Regions from separate parts of the Pannonibacter sp. genome, predicted to be linked through region 1. Evidence: predicted binding sites of a transcription regulator. Region 1 holds the regulator's gene; each other region holds the start of a gene.

Region 1 (4,616 bases):
GGTGGTGCCGTGAGTGCCCGGCACCATACAGGCGGATGCGGCTTCGGTGGCAAGGCAGGCCCCCATGGGGAAACCGCCGCCAATGCCCTTGGCAACGCCCATCAGATCCGGATGGATGCCAGACCATTCATAGGCGAACAGCTTGCCCGTCCGTCCAACGCCCGTCTGGATCTCGTCGAAGATCAGCAGGATGCCTTCCTCGTCGCAGATCTCACGCAGCTTGCGCAGGAACTCGGCCGGGATCTCGCGAATGCCGCCCTCCCCCTGCACCGGCTCGATGCAGAGCGCAGCCGTGGTCGGACCGATGACGGCCTTCAGCGCGTCGAGGTCGCCAGCGGGAACCTGCAGGAACCCGGGAGCCTTCGGCCCGAAGCCTTCAAGGTACTTTGCCTGGCCGCCGGCTGCGATGGTCGCGATGGTACGGCCATGGAAGGCGCCTTCGAAGGTAATGATGTCGATCCGTTCCGGATGGCCATTGGCATAATGGAAACGACGCGCCGTCTTGAAGCAGGCCTCCATCGCCTCGGCGCCGGAGTTGGTAAAGAACACCCGATCTGCGAAAGTCGCCTCCGTCAGCCGCCGTCCCAGCTTCTCCTGACCCTGCATCTGGTACAGGTTGGAGACATGCCAGAGCTTGTCCGCCTGATCTTTCAGGGCAGCGACAAGATGGGGATGTGAATGACCGAGGGCATTTACGGCAATACCTGAACCACAGTCGAGAAATCGGCGGCCATCCGACGTCTCCAGCCACACGCCTTCTCCACGGACGAAATCAAGTTCCGCCCGAGCGTAGGTGCCGAAAAGTGCCGACGCCGTCATATGCTCAACTCCTCATGCGGGGGTCGGGGCTACTTGCCCCGGAAAACCTCTCCGGTTCAGGGATACGTATTGGGATGCCAAAACGGACTGTGCCGCCCGTGACAGGCGGCACAAGAAACGAGCGACGTTTATACACCGCCCAACGCTGCGCCTGTCAATGCAATTGGCGCGAATCCGCCACTGCCGAGTGTCGCGGACTGGGGGCGGCGTTATCTGGGGAAAAGTCGTTTCGTCCCCGGTTCATGTGCCCCGTCTCCTTGCCTCGCTTTTGGCCGCCATTGTACTGTCCTGTCTGTCGGATACGACATCTCGTGCTGTAGATCACCAAATCATACTGGATATGCCACGTTGGGCGCGGAGCATGCGCGCCTTAACAACTGGTTACTGCCTAAATTTACAATCTACAGCCGGAAACGGCGGGGTGTGACGGATGAGCTGGACTGACGAACGCGTGGAACTGCTGAAGAAGCTCTGGTCGGATGGCCTGAGCGCGAGCCAGATTGCTGCCGAACTCGGCGGGATCACGCGCAATGCGGTGATCGGCAAGGTGCATCGGCTTGGACTGTCCGGACGCGCCAAGGCGGTTGCGCCGACGGCGAAGCCGCGGCGGGCCCGCACACCCGCAAGTGCTGCGCCGTCTGCGCCACGTCCGGCACAGGCACCGGTGGCGCAGAGCCGCGGGGCAACGGCCTTGAAAATGGAACCCATGGAAGAAGCCGCGCTCGACGTCGAGCCGCAGGTGGAACCGATGGCAGAAGTCGTTCCGATCACCGAGCGGGCAACAATCCTGACCCTGACCGAACGCACCTGCAAGTGGCCGATTGGCGATCCAAGCACCCAGGACTTCTACTTTTGCGGTCGCCACTCTGATCCTGGCGTGCCTTATTGCGCGCATCACTGCCGCATCGCCTATCAGCCGGTCAATGATCGCCGGCGCGACAAGGACCGCAAGCAACTCGCTCGCGCCTGATACAGATCTCAGAGGGGGCCAACCAGTCTGTGGTCCCCTCGCCCAGGTTAAGGCCCGCCGGAGCGATCGCCCGGCGGGCCTTTTTCATCTCCTGCGAAAAACGCCGCACACAGCAAAAAGCCCGCACGTGACGGGCTTTCTCGGATCAAGGCACTGGCCGGGTTGATCAGATGGCAACCGCGAACTGGTCGTTGAAGGCGTAGCCTGCGCCGCGCACCGTGCGGATCGGGTCTTTCACCTTGCCCCTGTTTATGGCCTTGCGCAAACGGCCGACGTGCACATCCACCGTCCGCTCGTCCACATACACATCATGGCCCCAGACGCCATCGAGCAATTGCTCACGGGAAAAGACGCGGCCAGGCGAGGTCATCAGGAACTCGAGCAACCGGAACTCGGTCGGGCCGAGATGGATTTCCTTGCCGTTGCGGCGGACCCGATGCGTCTCGCGGTCCAGCTCGATGTCACCGGCGCGGAGCATGGTCGAGACCACCTCCGGACGGGCGCGGCGGAGGATCGCCCGAACACGCGCCATCAGTTCCGGGATCGAGAACGGCTTGACCACATAGTCGTCCGCGCCCGTCGCAAGACCACGGATACGCTCGGCTTCCTCACCGCGGGCCGTGAGCATGATCACAGGAAGACGCTCGGTTTCCGCTCGGGCACGTAGACGTCGGCAAAGTTCGATGCCCGACAGGCCCGGCAGCATCCAGTCGAGAAGCAGCAGGTCCGGCTGGCTTTCGCGCAGCCGGATTTCAGCTTCATCCCCGCGAGCACAGGACTCGACGGAGTAACCTTCAGCTTCCAGGTTGTAACGCAACAACAGGCTCAAGGGCTCTTCGTCTTCAACGATCAGAACCTTAGGCATTCACACGCTCCAGCAAACAGACGCGGGGACCCGCGTCAGGCATTCTCGAGATCGGCAAGGCCGGTTTCGTCGATCTTGCGGCGGGCTTCCAGCAACTGGTTGCCGGTGACCATGAAGTAGACGTTTTCCGCAATGTTGGTCGCGTGATCGCCGATGCGCTCGATGTTCTTGGCGCAGAACAGGAGATGCGCGCACTGGGTGATCTTGCGCGGATCTTCCATCATGTATGTCAAGAGTTCCCGGAACAGCGAGGTGTAGATTGCATCCACCTCGTCATCGCGTTCGCGAACGGTCTGTGCCGCCACGGCGTCGTGACTGGTGTAGGCATCCAGAACTGCCTTCAGCTGGTTCAGCGCCAGCTCAGCCATGTGCTCGACGCCGAAAGCGGCCTTCTTCGAGTTGAAGTCGCCATCGATGGCGATGACGCGCTTGGCGATGTTCTTGGCCAGATCGCCGACGCGCTCAAGGTCGTTGGCGATACGTCCGGCCGCCATGATCTCGCGCAGGTCCTGGCCCATCGGCTGGCGCAGGGCGACGATGCGGATGAACTTGGCTTCGATTTCCTGCTGCAACTCGTCGAGACGGGCGTCCTGCAGGATCGTCTTGTGCGCTTTCTCCAGATCCTGCGACAGCAGCGCTGTCACGGCGTCATTCACCAGCGCTTCGGCAAGGCCGCCCATCTCGGCGACCCGGCCGGCCAGCGCGCGCAGTTCTTCATCATAGGAACTGACGGTATGCTCGGACATGTTCAAATCCTTCTCGCGTTGGAGGACCAGAGGACTCAGCCGAAACGGCCAGTGATATAGTCCTGCGTACGCTTGTCCTGCGGGTTCGTGAAGATGTCCTGCGTTGCGCCTTCCTCGACAAGATTGCCAAGGTGGAAGAACGCGGTGCGCTGGGACACGCGGGCGGCCTGCTGCATCGAGTGGGTCACGATCACAATGGTGTAGTTCGCGCGCAACTCATCGATGAGCTCTTCCACCTTCGCCGTCGCAATCGGATCCAGCGCCGAGCAGGGCTCGTCCATCAGGATCACTTCCGGGCTCACGGCAATGGCGCGGGCGATGCAGAGGCGCTGCTGCTGGCCACCGGACAGGCCCGTACCACCTTCATCAAGGCGATCCTTCACCTCGTTCCAGAGGCCTGCCTTCTGCAGGCTGGCCGAGACAACTTCGTCCAGTTCGGCCTTGGTCCGGGTCAGGCCATGAATACGCGGGCCGTAGGCGACGTTTTCATAGATCGACTTCGGGAACGGGTTCGGCTTCTGGAACACCATGCCGACCTTGGCCCGCAGTTGGACCGGGTCAACGCGCGGATCATAGATGTTTTCGCCGTCGATGGAGATATTGCCTTCGACACGGCAGATGTCGATCGTGTCATTCATGCGGTTCAGCGTCCGCAGGAATGTCGACTTGCCACAGCCCGACGGGCCGATGAAAGCCGTTACGGAACACGGTTGAATGTTGATGTTCACGTCCTTGATGGCGTGCTTTTCGCCGTAATAGACCTGAACGTTGTTCGCGACGATCTTGTGCTGGGCGAGGTCCACATCATTCTCCAGATTTACAGAAACGTTCATCGGATGTCCCCTTCTTACCAACGGCGTTCAAAGCGGCGACGCAGGACGATCGCGACCAGGTTCATGACAACAAGGAATATCAGCAGGACGATAATCGCGCCGGAGGCTCGCTCCACGAAGGCGGGGTCACCACGCTGCGTCCAGTTATAGACCTGCACCGGCAGGGCTGCGGCCGGATCAAGGAAGCCTTCAGGCGGGGCACCCGGGAAGCTTCGGACGAACGACACCATGCCGATGAGCAACAGCGGAGCGGTTTCGCCGAGCGCCTGTGCCAGACCGATAATCGTCCCGGTCAGGATGCCAGGGGCAGCCAGCGGCAGCACGTGATGGAAGATCGACTGCATCTTCGACGCACCCACACCCAGGGCGGCATCGCGAATGCT
Region 2 (4,616 bases), on a different contig from region 1:
GTTGAAGGCGATGCGCTTGGTGAACTTGGTGTTCTCGACCGGGTCGTTGACGAAGATGGCGCGGGTCTGGTTGAACAGCTCTTCCATCGCTTCCTTGCCGGCGCCGGACACCGACTGGTAGGTAGAAACGACAACGCGCTTGATGCCGGCTGCTTCATGCAACGGCTTCAGGGCGACAACGAGCTGGGCCGTCGAGCAGTTCGGGTTGGCGATGATGTTCTTCTTGGTGAAGCCGGTGATGGCATCGGCATTCACTTCCGGAACGATCAGCGGGACGTCCGCGTCGTAGCGCCAGGCGGAGGAGTTGTCGATGACAACGCAGCCCTTGGCACCGATCTTCGGCGCCCACTCCTTGGCGACAGTGCCGCCGGCGGACATGAGGCAGATGTCGGTGTCGGAGAAGTCGTAGTTTTCGAGCGCCTGGACCTTCAGCGTCTTGTCGCCAAAGGATACTTCCGTGCCAAGCGACCGGCGCGAGGCGAGAGCGACGACTTCGTCGGCCGGGAACCCGCGCTCGGCCAGAATGTCCAGCATTTCGCGGCCCACATTGCCCGTGGCGCCAACAATCGCAACCTTGTAACCCATGATCTTGTTCCTCGTCCGTCTCCCCGAGACCTGGCACCGTGAAGTCTCACGCCTGCCTGGCTCTCTGGCACCCCACCATCCCGGGGGAGCGCGGGACGAGAGGCACCATCAACGGGTAGTTTTGGTGGTCGTTTTGGTGAGTTTAGCGGCGGTGACGAGCGTGCGAGCGCGAGCAGCGACGGCGGTTGCCATCGTCATCATGCCCGTCATGTCGGCTGCGTGCCGAATGCTCATAACTCGTCTTTCCTGTCCCAGACCGGGCAAGGTTGTGACCCGGAACCCCCATCTTGTCAATATTTCATTGCGCGGTGCGGGATGGCGACCCGGCCGTCAGGCCGGGGCACTGTGTTTCAGGTCAGGGCCGAGGGTCACTGCGGCGAAGACGAGAGAGAGCACCGAGCACAGCGCGATGGCTGCGACCATCGGGAGAACCGTGCCGTCAAAGAACGGACTGCTCGCCACGATCATCAGTCCGCCAGCCACCATCTGCAGCGTGCCGCCAAGCGAAGAGGCAAGGCCGGCGTTCTCGCCGTGATCGTCGAGTGCCATCACCATGGTGGGAGCAATGACGAGGCCCAAGAAGGCATTGCCGAGGAACAGCAGCGCCATGACCAGCCAGAGGCTGTCATTGCCGAGGGCAACCAGCACCAGCAGCAGGCAGGCCGTTGCGGCAAAGCCGAGCACAGCGAAGAAGGCCGCGCGGGCCATGCCGAAGCGCTGGCCCAAGCCGGCGGCCAACTGTGAGGTAGCAAAGAAGCCGATGGCATTGAGTGCAAAGGCCAGGCTGAAGCCGATGGGCGACAGGCCGTAGTGCGACATGTAGACAAAGGCGGCCGAGGCGATGAAGACGAAGAAGCTCGCCATGCCGAAGCCGCCGATGAAGGTGAGCCCGAGGAAACGGCCATCCTTCAAAAGGTCCAGGCATCCGCGCAGCATTGCGCCGCCACGCAAGGGCACGCGCTTGTCCGGTGCCAGGGTTTCGGGCAGCTGGAACGCGGTCAAAGCCATCGCGACGATGGCGGCGCCCGCCAATGCCAGGAAGATCAGCCGCCAGCTGCCAACCGCGATGATTGCCGATCCGGTCAGCGGGGCGAGCATCGGCGATATGCTGATCACAAGCATGATCAGGGCCATCAGCCGGGTTGCATCTGCGCCGGTGTGCAGGTCGCGGATCACCGCGCGCGGGATCACCATGACTGCAGCGGCGCCAAGCGCCTGAATGAAGCGGCCGACGGTAAGCCAGAGGATATCCGGCGCAAAGGCGCAGACAGCCGAGCCGGCGATGAAGATGACAAGACCGGCATAGATCGGCGGCTTGCGGCCAACCCAGTCGGCCAGCGGGCCATAGACCAGCTGGGCGATGCCGAAGGCGAGGAAGTAGGCGGTGAAGGTGAACTGGGCGGCGGCAATGGTTGTGCCGAGATCGTCGGCGATCTGTGGCAGGGCTGGCAAATAGAGATCCACCGCGAAGGGGCCAACGCAGGCCAGTAGCCCGAGCACGATCGCCGAGCGAGCAAAGCTGATTTGCATGTGTGAGGGTCCGTCAAACGGGGAACAGGCGGGAGCCGAAACGGCCGGTGTCTCATGAAGGGCTAAATGGCCGCGCTTGTCGACCGGAAACCGCAGGCTTCCGCCGTTTTCGTTTGAGGTGTTGCAATGCAACGACTGCCGCTGCGGCGGTTTGCTCTGGCGACAGGCACTTGTATCCCAGGGTCTCATGCGCTCAGGGATCGTTGTTTTTCGCGGTTTTGAAAGCGCGATGTCCCGCGTTGGCTAAACCGGAGATTGTTGCGGCGTGTCACGGAAGATTCATCGGAGTGTCACGTCGGATGCATCAAACCTCAACTAGCGTGCCTCCCGCATTGTAATTTTTCTCACATATTGGAGGCACTCATGGGTTCTCTGCGCGGCCAGCTTCTGGCCAGCCTCAGCTTCCTCGTTGCAACCGCCGGCACAGCCAACGCCGCGGACGCATTCTTCAGCCGTATCGCGACGATGCCCGTCTACAAGACCCTCGGCGAGGGCGTTGATCCGGCGACGCAGACGTCTGCCGAGATCGTGACCGCGACCAAGGACGGCATGACGCTGATCTTCACCGACAGCCCGTCCAGCTCCCTGGTCTTTGTCGACGTCTCCACCGCGTCCGCACCCAAGCCGGCCGGCCGCATCGACATGGGCGGCGAGCCGACCTCCGTTACCACTTCGGCCAAGTTTGCCCTGGCTGGCGTGAACACCAGCGAGAGCTACGTCAAGCCGTCAGGCCATGTTGCTGTTGTCGACCTGGCGACCCAGGCGATTGTCGCCACCTGTGACGTCAAGGGGCAGCCGGACTCGGTCGGGATCTCGCCGGATGGCAAGTTCCTCGCCATTGCGATCGAAAACGAGCGTGACGAAGAGCTGAACAAGGGCGCGCTTCCGCAGATGCCGGCCGGCCATGTCGCGATCCTCGATCTCGACGCCGACGGCAAGCCGGTCAATTGCGACGCCACCCGCATCGTCGAGATGACGGGTCTGGCTGATGTGGCAGGTGAAGATCCGGAGCCGGAATACGTCGCCATCAACGCGGCCAACGTGGCTGTCGTAACGCTGCAGGAAAACAATCATCTCGCCCTGATCGATCTGGCTTCCGGCAAGGTGACGGGGCACTTCTCCGCCGGGACCGCCAGCGCGGAAGCGGTTCCGGTCGCAAAGGGCGTCAGCTCAGACGCCTCGGGCAACACCGAAAACGTCAAGCGCGAGCCGGACGCGGTTGCCTGGCTCGACAATGACCGTTTCATCACCGCCAATGAAGGCGATTATGAAGGCGGTTCGCGTGGCTTCACCATCTTCAATACCAAGGGTGAAGTGCTGTTCGACAGCGGCAACCAGCTGGAACACATCGCCATGGCGCATGGCCACTATCCGGCCAAGCGTGCCTCCAAGAAGGGCAATGAGCCGGAAGGCGTTGCCGTTGGCACCTTTGGCGGTCAGACATACTTCTTCATCAATTCTGAACGCGCCAACATGGTTTCGGTCTACAAGGACACCGGCGCTGCGCCTGAATTCGTGCAGGTGCTGCCGACACACGTCGGTCCGGAAGGGGTCTTGACCATCCCTTCGCGCAACCTGTTCGTGGTTGCAAACGAGGTGGATGATGCGGAAGCTCCGGTGCGCGCCCAGGTCGGTCTCTATGAGTTCGGTGCGGCCAAGCCGGCCTATCCGTCCATCGTGTCGGTGAAGGACCCGGAAACCGGCGCACCGATCGGCTGGGGTGCCTTGTCTGCGCTGGCCGCTGACAAGACCGATCCGAACAAGGTCTATGCCGTCTCCGACAGCTTCTACGACAAGGCCCGCATCTTCACGCTGGACGTGTCCAAGCAGCCGGTCGAGATCGTCTCCTATGTCAACGTCACCGGCGGCACGCCGAAGAAGTTCGACCTGGAAGGCATCGCGCTTGCCAAGGATGGCGGCTTCTGGCTGGCCAGCGAGGGCAACCCGGAAAAGGAAGGCATTCCGCATCTTCTGGTGAAGACGGATGCCAATGGCAAGGTGCTCGAAGAGATCGCCCTGCCGGACGCGGTTGTCGCCCAGTCCAAGCGCTTTGCCTTTGAAGGCGTTGCCGAATTCGAACGCGATGGCAAGACGATGGTGATCGTCGCCGTGCAGCGCGAGTGGGGCGATGACCCGAAGGGCATGGTCAAACTGGCGCTGTACAACCCGGCTGACAAGTCCTGGGGCTTCGTCCATTACCCGCTCGACAAGGCCAAGAGCCCGGCTGGCGGCTGGGTCGGCCTGTCGGAAATCACGCATCTGGGCGGCGAGCGTTTTGCCGTGCTGGAGCGCGACAACCAGGGCGGCGAGATGGCTGCCATCAAGCAGATCACCGTCATTGACCTGGCCGGCGTGACCCCGGCCAAGGCGGGCGAGACGCTGCCGGTGGTGACCAAGGCCGTGAAGCTGGACGTGCTGCCGGCGCTCGCCGAAGGCAATGGCTGGCTGCTTGACAAGCCGGAAGGCTTCACCGTGACCGCCGATGGCAAGATGATCCTCGT
Region 3 (4,616 bases), on a different contig from region 1:
AGGTCGGCAGGATGCGCACTTCCACCGGCAGCATCAAGGTGACAAAGATCATCCAGAAGAAGAGCTGCCGGAACGGAAAGCGGAAATAGACGATCGCGAAGGCTGACAGGATCGAGATCGCGATCTTGCCGGTGGCAATGATCAACGCCATCACCAGCGAATTCAGCATCATCGGCCCAAGCGGCGGGGCGCCGGAGGTGCTGGCCCCGGTCGTCAGCAGGTCCCAATAGGTCTGCAGCGCATGAGGACCGGGGACGAGCGGGATGAGGCCGGACATGAATTCATCCGGCGCCCGCGTCGAAGCGATCAGCGCGACATAGACCGGAAACGCGACGATGATGACGCCGAGAATCAGGACAAGATGCGCGAGGGCAGTGAGCCAGGGTTTGTTTTCGACCATGACGGACTTGTCCTAGTAAGCCACGCGCCGCTCGACATAGCGGAACTGGACGAAGGTGAGCAGGATGACGATGGCCATCAGGATGACAGACTGTGCTGCGGACGAGCCAAGGTTGAGGCCGATGAAACCGTCGGAATAGACTTTGTAGACCAGGATGTTGGTCGACTGCGCCGGGCCGCCTTCTGTGGTGGCGTGGATGATGCCGAAGGTATCGAACATGGCGTAGACAACGTTCACGACCATCAGGAAGAATGAGGTCGGAGACAGCAGCGGCAGCGTGATCGTGAAGAAGCGCTTGAACGGCCCGGCACCGTCGATGGCAGCAGCTTCGCGCAGCGACAACGGGATCGACTGCAGCCCGGCCAGAAAGAAGATGAAATTGTAGGAGATCTGCTTCCAGCTCGCGGCAACGACGACAAGGATCATTGCATCGGTGCTGTTCAGCGAATGATTCCAGTCATAGCCCAGTTGTTCCATGATGAACGGCAGGATGCCGATGGTCGGGTTGAACAGGAACCACCACAGCACACCGGCGATCGCCGGGGCGACGGCGTAGGGCCACAGCAACAGCGTGGTGTAACCGCTGGCGCCCTTGATCAGCCGATCGACGCAGACGGCAAGCAGCAGGGCCAGCCCGAGGGACAGCGCGGCGACGCAAATCGAGAAGACCAGGGTAACCTGAAGCGAGTTCAGGTAGTTCGGGTCGTCGAGCAGCACAGTGTAGTTGGCAAGGCCGACAAATGTCGTCTTGAAGCCGAAGGCATCCTCGCGCAGGAACGATTGCCAGATCGCCTGGCCGGCGGGCCAGAAGAAAAAGATACCCGTGATTGCGAGCTGAGGCGCCAGCAGGAAATACGGCAGAACCTTGTTGGGGAAGATCGTGCGTTTGGTTTGCATCAGGGACACCTGGTCGCGCGACGGACAGAAAGACCCACGTCCCGGCGACCTGAAAGGCGACCGGGACGTGGGCGATTTGGATCCTTTAGGGATCAGTTGGCGTTGGCCGCCTCGAATTCACGCAGCAGCACGTTGCCGCGCTTGTCGAGGTCGCCCAGGGCGACTTCGGCGGTCTTGGCACCGCTCAGGACCTGCTGGAACTCTTCGTCGATGATGTCACGGATCTGCACGTAGCTGCCGAAACGAAGACCCTTGGAGTTGGCCGTCGGCTCGTTCAGCGTCATCTGCTTGATCGACACGTCAGCACCCGGGTTCTTTTCGTAGAAGCCCTGCTGCTGGCTGAGGTCATAGGCAGCCTGGGTGATCGGCAGGTAGCCGGTGTCCTGGTGCCACTGAGCCTGGACTTCCGGCGAGGACAGATAGGTGAAGAAGTTGGCTACGCCCTTGTATTCTTCGTCCTTCTTGCCCTGCAGCACCCACAGGGTTGCACCGCCGATGATCGAGTTCTGCGGCTTGACGTCTGCATAGTGCGGCAGCATCGTGATACCGACCTCGAAGTCCTTCGCATTGGCCAGAACGCCAGCGCGCGAGGCGGAGGAGTTCATGTACATGGCGCATTCCTGCGAGTAGAACTTCGGCGGAGCGTCGTTGCCGCCACCCTTGCCGCCGTACTGGAAGATGCCGGCGTCCTGCCAGGTCTTCAGGTTGGCCCAGTGCTTGGCAACAAGCGGATTGTTGTAGGTCAGTTCGGTCTTCAGACCACCAAAGCCGTTCTCGAGCGTGCCGATCTGCTGGTTATGCCAAGCGGACAGGTTTTCGGTCTGGACCCAGGAAACCCAGCCTGTGGTGAAGCCGCACTTGGCCGCGCCGGATTCCATGATCTTCTTGGAGAAGGATTCCATCTCTTCCCAGGTCTTCGGCGGCGTGTTGGCGTCAAGGCCAGCCTTGGTGAAGACGTCCTTGTTGTAATACAGGACCGGCGTCGAGGAATTGAACGGCATGGAGAGCATGTTGCCCTCGGTGTCGGTGTAGTAGCCAACGACGGACGGCAGGAATGCCTTCGGGTCGAACGGCTCGCCGGCGTTCTTCATCAGTTCATAAACCGGATAGACGGCGCCCTTGGCGGCCATCATGGTGCCGGTGCCGACTTCGAAAACCTGCACGATGTGCGGCTGCTGGCCAGCGCGGAAGGCGGCGATGGCAGCGGTCAGGGTCTCCGGATAGGTGCCCTTGAACACCGGAACGACCTTATAGTCGCTCTGGGTTTCGTTGTACTTGGTCGCGATTGCTTCCAGCTTGGCGCCGAGTTCGCCACCCATGGCATGCCACCAGGTGATTTCGGTTGCGGCGAAAGCTGCGGTCGAAGTGCCAGCCATTGCCGCTGCGGCGACGAGGCTGGCCAGAAGATGACGTTTAGCCATTGTGTTTCCTGCTCCCAGTTGCGGGGCCGTCCGGCCCGGACAGCGCTTGGAACCGGGCATTCAGCCAGAAAGCTGAAAGCCCTGCTTGCCCCTGCGCTGCTTATTGTTTTCATATGAACTGCGCATGTCGTTCATATGAAAGTTGTACGACAATTCAATGACGGCGACAATGCCCTCGCTGCACCAGTTGCATCATGCAACGCAGCAAAGCCAACGAATTCCGCGCATTCGCGATCGCTTGCCATCAAGATTCCAGTATATTCCATCGTATTCCATCGTCACATTCAGGCAACGCACTTTATATTACAGCGCCATCCGCGAGCTTGAACATGGGGTCAATGCGTCATGTAACTGTCGCCAAAGTTTCGCGCGGGCGACATCATGGTTTCATATGAAAACACTACCCAAAGCCGGCTTGATCCTTCTGCCGCCTGCGGGAGGCAGATCCAGACTGCAGGCTCATTCGCGCATGCAACGCCCGACCATCCCGGGCCCGATCCACTCAAGGAGTGTCCCATGTCGTTCCGCACCCTCGTCGCTGGCGCCGTCGCCGCGGCCGCCCTTCTCAGCGCCTCCGCGCCGGCCTTTGCCGCCACCCAGATTTCTTGGTGGCATGGCATGGGCGGCCGCAACGGCGAAATCATCAATGAACTGGCCACCAAGTTCAACGCAGCCCAGTCCGCTTGCGCGCTGACCCCGGTTTCCAAGGGCACCTACGAGGAAGCCCTCGCTTCGGGCATCGCTGCCTTCCGCTCCGGCCAGCAGCCGAACATCCTGCAGGTGTTCGATGCCGGTGCCGCCACCATCATCAACGCCAAGGGCGCGACGGTTGCTGCCGAGGACCTGATCCGCGAAGCCGGTTATCCGTTCAAGGCCGAAGACTTCATCCAGGGCGTGCGTCATTTCTACGCCGACAAGGATGGCAAATTCATCGGCATGCCGTTCAACTCCTCCGCTCCGATCATGTATTTCAACACCGACGCTCTGAAGAAGGCCGGTGTCGAAGCTCCGAAGACCTGGGAAGAGTTCGAAGCCATCGCTCCGAAGCTGAAAGCTGCCGGCTACATCCCGCTGGTGCAGTCGCACCTGCCGTGGGAAATGGTCGAGAATTTCCACTCCCGCAACAACCTGCCGTTTGCCAACAACAACAACGGCTTCGACGGTGCGGAAGGCGCAAAGCTGACCGTCAACTCCCCCGAACAGCGCAAGATGTTCGAGAAGCTGGTCGAGTGGAAGCAGGCTGACCTGTTCGGCTTCTACGGCGCAGGCTGGAACGAGAACCAGAAGCCGTTCGAAGAGGGCAAGGTTGCCCTGTGGATCGGTTCGTCGGGCTCCTTCGGCGGCCTGCAGCAGACGGCCACCATGCCGTTCGGCGCAACGTTCCTGCCCTACTGGGAAGGCATCAAGGGCGCTGGCACCAACTCCTTCATCGGCGGCGCGGCCCTGTTCGCCATGGCCGGCAAGCCGGCTGAAGAGAACAAGTGTTCGGCCGACTTCTTCCAGTTCCTGACCTCGCCTGAGATCCAGTACTGGTACCACAAGACCTCCGGCTACGTGCCGATCACCTCGGCCGCCTATGAACTGGCCAAGAAGGACGGCTATTACACCACCACCCCGGCTGCCGAAGTCGGCATCCAGCAGCTGATGCTGCCGGGCGGGGAATGGTCCAAGGGCTATCGCCTCGGCTTCTACCCGCAGATCCGCGACGTCATGAACCGCGAGTTCGGCAAGGTCTTCGCTGGTGAAGTCAAGGTCGAGGACGCCTTCAAGACCATCGAAGAAGAAGCAAACCAGATCCTCTCCCGCTTCGCCAAGACCGCCGGCTGATCTGATCCTGCCACCAAGACAACGGCCGGGCCCTGCCCGGCCGTTCGTCCTCTCGTCCATTTTGCGTCCTG
Region 4 (4,616 bases), on a different contig from region 1:
ACGCAAAGGCGACAGCAGCAAGCGCCTCGGCGTCGCTGACGACCAGGCCGCGCGCCTTATGTTGCATCAGGATGCCGAAAGCTGTCTCGCCGGGCTCACCCGTCAGGATGGCATCGCAGATCGAGCCGCTCGCAGCCGCATTTGCCTGTCGGGTGCCGCTCTCCAGGGAGCGGGCATAGTCATCAAATCCGGCTGGTTCACTGGTGCAGACCAGAGCGCCGGGCGCATCGGCCGCCAGGCCAAGCGCCATGCCACTGGTCAACCCGCCGCCGCCTGTGCAGGCCACGACCACGTCCGGCACCAACCCCAGCGCCCTCGCCTGCGCACCGATCTCGAGACCGACGGTTCCCTGCCCGGAAATGACGCCGGCATCATTGTAGGGATGCACGAACGTGGCCCCGGTCCGTTCGCAGATGTCCGAGGCAATCGCATCCCGGTCATCCACACCCCGGCGATAGGTGATCACCTGTGCGCCATAGTCCCGCGTCCGCTGCAGTTTGATGGACGGTGCGTCGTCAGGCATCACAATCGTCGCCGCAAGCCCAAGGATGCGGGCGGCTTCTGCAACGCCTTGCGCATGATTGCCTGAGGAACAAGCCACAACACCGGACGACCGCTGATCGAAAGGGATCATCGACAGACGATTGAAAGCACCGCGAAACTTGAAGGATCCGGTGCGCTGCAGAACTTCAGGCTTCACCAGAACAGGACGCCCCGCCGCCGCATCAAGCACAGGGAACCGCAACAGCGGGGTCACAACCGCGTGGCCTGCAAGCCGGTCACGGGCCGCAAGCACAGTCTCGTAGCTCGGCAGGTCCAACATCTGAGGGGTCTCCGTTGCGCTGTTCAGCGGTAGCAGCAAGGTGCCCCCTTCACAAGCGGCCCGGTGCTATTCAGCTGCAGCCGATGTATCCGCTGCAGAGCTGTGCCCAGCGATCTGCCTTGCATGGGCCAGTTCGGCGTTCTCGAGAAACTGGCGAGAACTGTTGGCCCAGGAGTAGCCCTGCGCCACCTGGCGGCAGTAATCCCGTGGAATATCAAGGGCTGCAAGGGCCGCCTCGCGCAGGTCGTGCGAGAGAACCCCTGCCCCGCTCTCACCGATCACATCCAGCGGGCCCATCACGGGATAGGCTGCGACAGGGACACCGCAGGCCAGCGCCTCAAGCAGGACATTGCCGAAGGTATCCGTCAGCGACGGAAAGACGAAAACATCGGCTGCAGCATAGTGGCGAGCCAGATCCTCACCAACCTTGGCGCCGGTAAACAGCACATCCGGATAGGCCTTGCGCAACGGTTCCAGCTGCGGCCCCTCGCCGACCACGACCTTGCTGCCCGGAAGATCCAGATCCAGGAACGCGGTGATATTCTTCTCGACCGCAACGCGCCCGACATTCATGAAGATCGGCCGCGGCAAATCCTCCGGCAGGACATTGCCTTCGAAGGGCCGGAACACGGCATCATCAACCCCGCGCGACCAGCGCATCAGGTTGGTGAAGCCCCTCGCAGTCAGATCGTCGTCCAGCGATCGGGTCGCTACCATGCACCCCTGCCCGGCATTGTGGAACCGGCGCAGCCAACCATAAGTCCAGTCAAGAGGCACAGGCAGGCGCGCAGAGAGATACTCGGGAAACCGGGTGTGGTAGCTCGTCGTGAAGATTTGCCCGGTCTTTAACGCGGCACGACGGGCAAGAATGCCAAGCGGCCCCTCCGTGGCGATGTGGAGATGATCGCAATTGAACTTGCGCATCAGCGACCGAACCCGCCCCGGTGTCGTCAACGATAGGCGAATTTCCGGGTAAGTCGGGCACGGCAGCGTACGGAACAATTGCGGCGTCAGAAACTCGACACGCACGCCCATCCGCTGCAGCTCTTCGGCTGTGCGTTCGAGCGAGCGGACCACACCATTGATTTGCGGATGCCAGGCATCCGTCACGATGAGAACGGAGGTCATGCCGCGACGGGCTGCTCCTGGGCCGCCTCGTCCGAGGTTTCCAGCTTCGCGTGTTCCACCCATCGGATCACCTCGAAGGTCCCGTCATGATGCTCGGCAACGGCCGTGCAGCTCTCAACCCAGTCACCGGTATTGATATAGTGGATGCCATGGGTCATGTGGCTCGCCGCATGGTGAATGTGCCCGCAGATCACGCCATGGGTCCCCTGGCGCCTGGCTTCATCCGACAGGGCTTCTTCAAAACGACCAATGAAGCTGACCGCATTCTTGACCTTCAGCTTCGCCCAGGCCGACAGCGACCAATAGGTGAGGCCAAGCCGGCGACGCATGAAATTCAGCGTCGTATTCAGGCCAAGCGCGGCGACATAGGCCTTATCCCCGAAAAAGGCGAGCCACTTCGCGTGGCGGATGACGACGTCGAACTGGTCGCCATGGATGACAAGATATTCGCGCCCGTCCGCAGCGGTATGAACCACGCTGTCGGCGACCTCGACGCCGCCGAAATGCGTGCCAAGGAAGTCGCGCAGGAACTCATCGTGATTGCCGGGGATATAGAAAATCCGCGCACCCTTGCGGGCCTTGCGCAGGATCTTCTGGATCACGTCATTATGCGCCTGCGGCCAATACCAGGCGCGCTTCAGGCGCCAGCCATCAACGATGTCCCCAACCAGATAGACGGTCTCGGCATCATTGTACTTGAGGAAATCAAGTAAGAGGTCAGCCTGGCAGCCGCGGGTTCCGAGATGAACATCGGAAATGAACAAAGCCCGATAGTGCCGCGCTTCCGGTCGCGCTGTCATCGTCCGCACTCCACGTCAAGGACGAGGCTCTTAGACGCGATTCAGGTATCAGGAATATGACAGAGAGCGGAATGCGGCGGTTTCCGTCGGCCCGATTGACTAAATCCCTGAAAAGAAACGGCGCTTTATGACAGCATGCTTAACGCCACCATGGCCTTCATGACACCGCAGACAACAAAAAAAGCCGACGCGATGCGCCGGCTTTGAGCTTGATGACAAACCTCGACCCCACTGCCGTCATCCCGGCCAAGCGTAGCGCTGAGCCGGGACCGGAGAGACCTTGGCACTCCGGTCCCGGATCTTCGCTTCGCTGCGTCCGGGATGACCAAAGAGGGTTTGTCAGCAGTCTGAAAGCCGACGCGATGCGCCGGCTTTCTTTTACTTCAGAGCAGACATGTCAGAGCTTGCCACCCCAGCGATAGCGGAAGGCTGCCGTAAAGATGTTGACATTTGCATCGACATTCGCGGTCAGGCGACCAACGCCCGGGTTGTAGTCCTGATGCCCGGGGCCGATGTCGATCTTGGTCTTCTCCGGAATGATGTGCGTGTAGCCGAGATCCAGGGACATGTTTTCCATGACCTTGTAGCTCAGACCGGCCGAAAGCCAGTAACGGTTGTTGTCTGGCAGGCGAGCTGAACGGATCTTGTCGTCGATCGGGGACAGTTCATAGGCAAGGCCGGCGCGCAACGTCAGCTTTTCATTGTAGTCGTACTCGCCGCCAACGGCAAAGAACCAACCGTCATTGTAGTTAAACTTGAGATCCGGCGTTGCCGTGGTGCCAGACTTCGGCTTGGTGTGAATGGTGCCAAGACGGCTCCAGTTGGTCCACTCGACGGTGCCGGCAACCCGGAACGCATCCGACACCCGCTGCTTGACAGAGAAGGTGACCATTTCAGGGGTCATCGTCGACGCAGTGATGCCTGTGGTCATCGCCGGGAACGGCGTGCCGGAGGGAAGCGCCACGCCGGCCGGCTGGATGTATTTGCCGTCAAGCTCGTGCGACACAGCCGAACGGAAGCCGAGGCCGAACTCGGTGCCCTCCATCGGCTTGACCGTTACACCCGCCGTCACGCCAAATCCGATATCGCTGCCCTTCACTTCGGCCGTCTGCGCCGTCGAAGACAGCGGGAAAGCCGATTTCAGGCGAACCTGCAGATACTGGATCTGGAGGCCGGCGCCGACCGAGATCATGTCGTTGATGCGGTAGCCGACGGTTGGGGTGAAATTGACCGAGAACACTTCCGACGAGCGGTTGTACCACTTGCCGGACCAGTCCGGGCTCGGCTTGGTCGCCAGACCGAACGGTGCGGTGATCGACATGCCGACGAACAGGTCATCATTGACCTTGTAGGCATTGTAGCTGGCCGGAATCCAGGCATCGGAGCCGATGTCGCCGGTTTTGCCAGAACCCGAACCGATCCACGGAATAGACCCCTTGGTGAAGGTCGCATCCAGATCCGCGCTCGGCACGATGAACGAGTTGTGGGATTCGAAGGTGATCCCCTCGCCTGCGCCGGTGATCGTCGCCGGGTTCCAGAACATCGACGAGATGCTCGGGCCGGTGGTGCCGTTGCCGGCGAAAGACATGCCCTGGTAGTAAGCGCTCTGCTCCCGCAGCGCGAAGCCGCCCGCCTGGGCCTGTCCGGCCACCGCGATCAGGCTCAGCGCCGAGCCGCACAGAGCAGCAGCCTTGAGTGCACGGTTCATATTCAAGTTCCCTCCCAAAAACATTCGTGTCCGCTCTGCCTAGCTTTCACGATTGCAAGGAGGATCAGTAAAACACGAGACAAGTGCAATTGCCAAAATCAGCAGTGCGCGGGCAGGCCTAGTCATGTTGCAGCGCAAAAATGACGGGAACTTAACC

The links. Region 1 encodes PhoB, which activates phosphate uptake and scavenging genes when phosphate is short. Its sites were predicted from a motif close to TGTCATNNANCTGTCAT; they were not measured.
Region 2: a site for PhoB is predicted at 2,382-2,398, ahead of ACTIFE_RS12690 (esterase-like activity of phytase family protein). Genes of this name have one in related genera too.
Region 3: a site for PhoB is predicted at 2,854-2,870, ahead of ugpB (sn-glycerol-3-phosphate ABC transporter substrate-binding protein UgpB). Genes of this name have one in related genera too.
Region 4: a site for PhoB is predicted at 2,797-2,813, ahead of ACTIFE_RS13795 (UDP-2,3-diacylglucosamine diphosphatase). Genes of this name have one in related genera too.

Annotation. Positions count from the first base shown of each region.
Region 1 is NZ_JBHYDX010000006.1:75,588-80,203, reverse strand. It holds gene ACTIFE_RS06030 (aspartate aminotransferase family protein) at 1-819, opposite strand, end outside; gene ACTIFE_RS06025 (GcrA family cell cycle regulator) at 1,250-1,789, shown strand; gene phoB (phosphate regulon transcriptional regulator PhoB) at 1,956-2,654, opposite strand; gene phoU (phosphate signaling complex protein PhoU) at 2,690-3,400, opposite strand; gene pstB (phosphate ABC transporter ATP-binding protein PstB) at 3,436-4,233, opposite strand; gene pstA (phosphate ABC transporter permease PstA) at 4,248-4,616, opposite strand, start outside.
Region 2 is NZ_JBHYDX010000016.1:62,876-67,491, forward strand. It holds gene ACTIFE_RS12680 (aspartate-semialdehyde dehydrogenase) at 1-585, opposite strand, end outside; gene ACTIFE_RS12685 (multidrug effflux MFS transporter) at 916-2,115, opposite strand; gene ACTIFE_RS12690 (esterase-like activity of phytase family protein) at 2,479-4,616, shown strand, end outside.
Region 3 is NZ_JBHYDX010000046.1:635-5,250, forward strand. It holds gene ugpE (sn-glycerol-3-phosphate ABC transporter permease UgpE) at 1-400, opposite strand, end outside; gene ugpA (sn-glycerol-3-phosphate ABC transporter permease UgpA) at 413-1,297, opposite strand; gene ugpB (sn-glycerol-3-phosphate ABC transporter substrate-binding protein UgpB) at 1,390-2,718, opposite strand; gene ACTIFE_RS20320 (extracellular solute-binding protein) at 3,235-4,545, shown strand.
Region 4 is NZ_JBHYDX010000018.1:52,952-57,567, reverse strand. It holds gene ACTIFE_RS13805 (threonine ammonia-lyase) at 1-823, opposite strand, end outside; gene ACTIFE_RS13800 (glycosyltransferase family 4 protein) at 890-1,951, opposite strand; gene ACTIFE_RS13795 (UDP-2,3-diacylglucosamine diphosphatase) at 1,948-2,751, opposite strand; gene ACTIFE_RS13790 (OmpP1/FadL family transporter) at 3,149-4,459, opposite strand.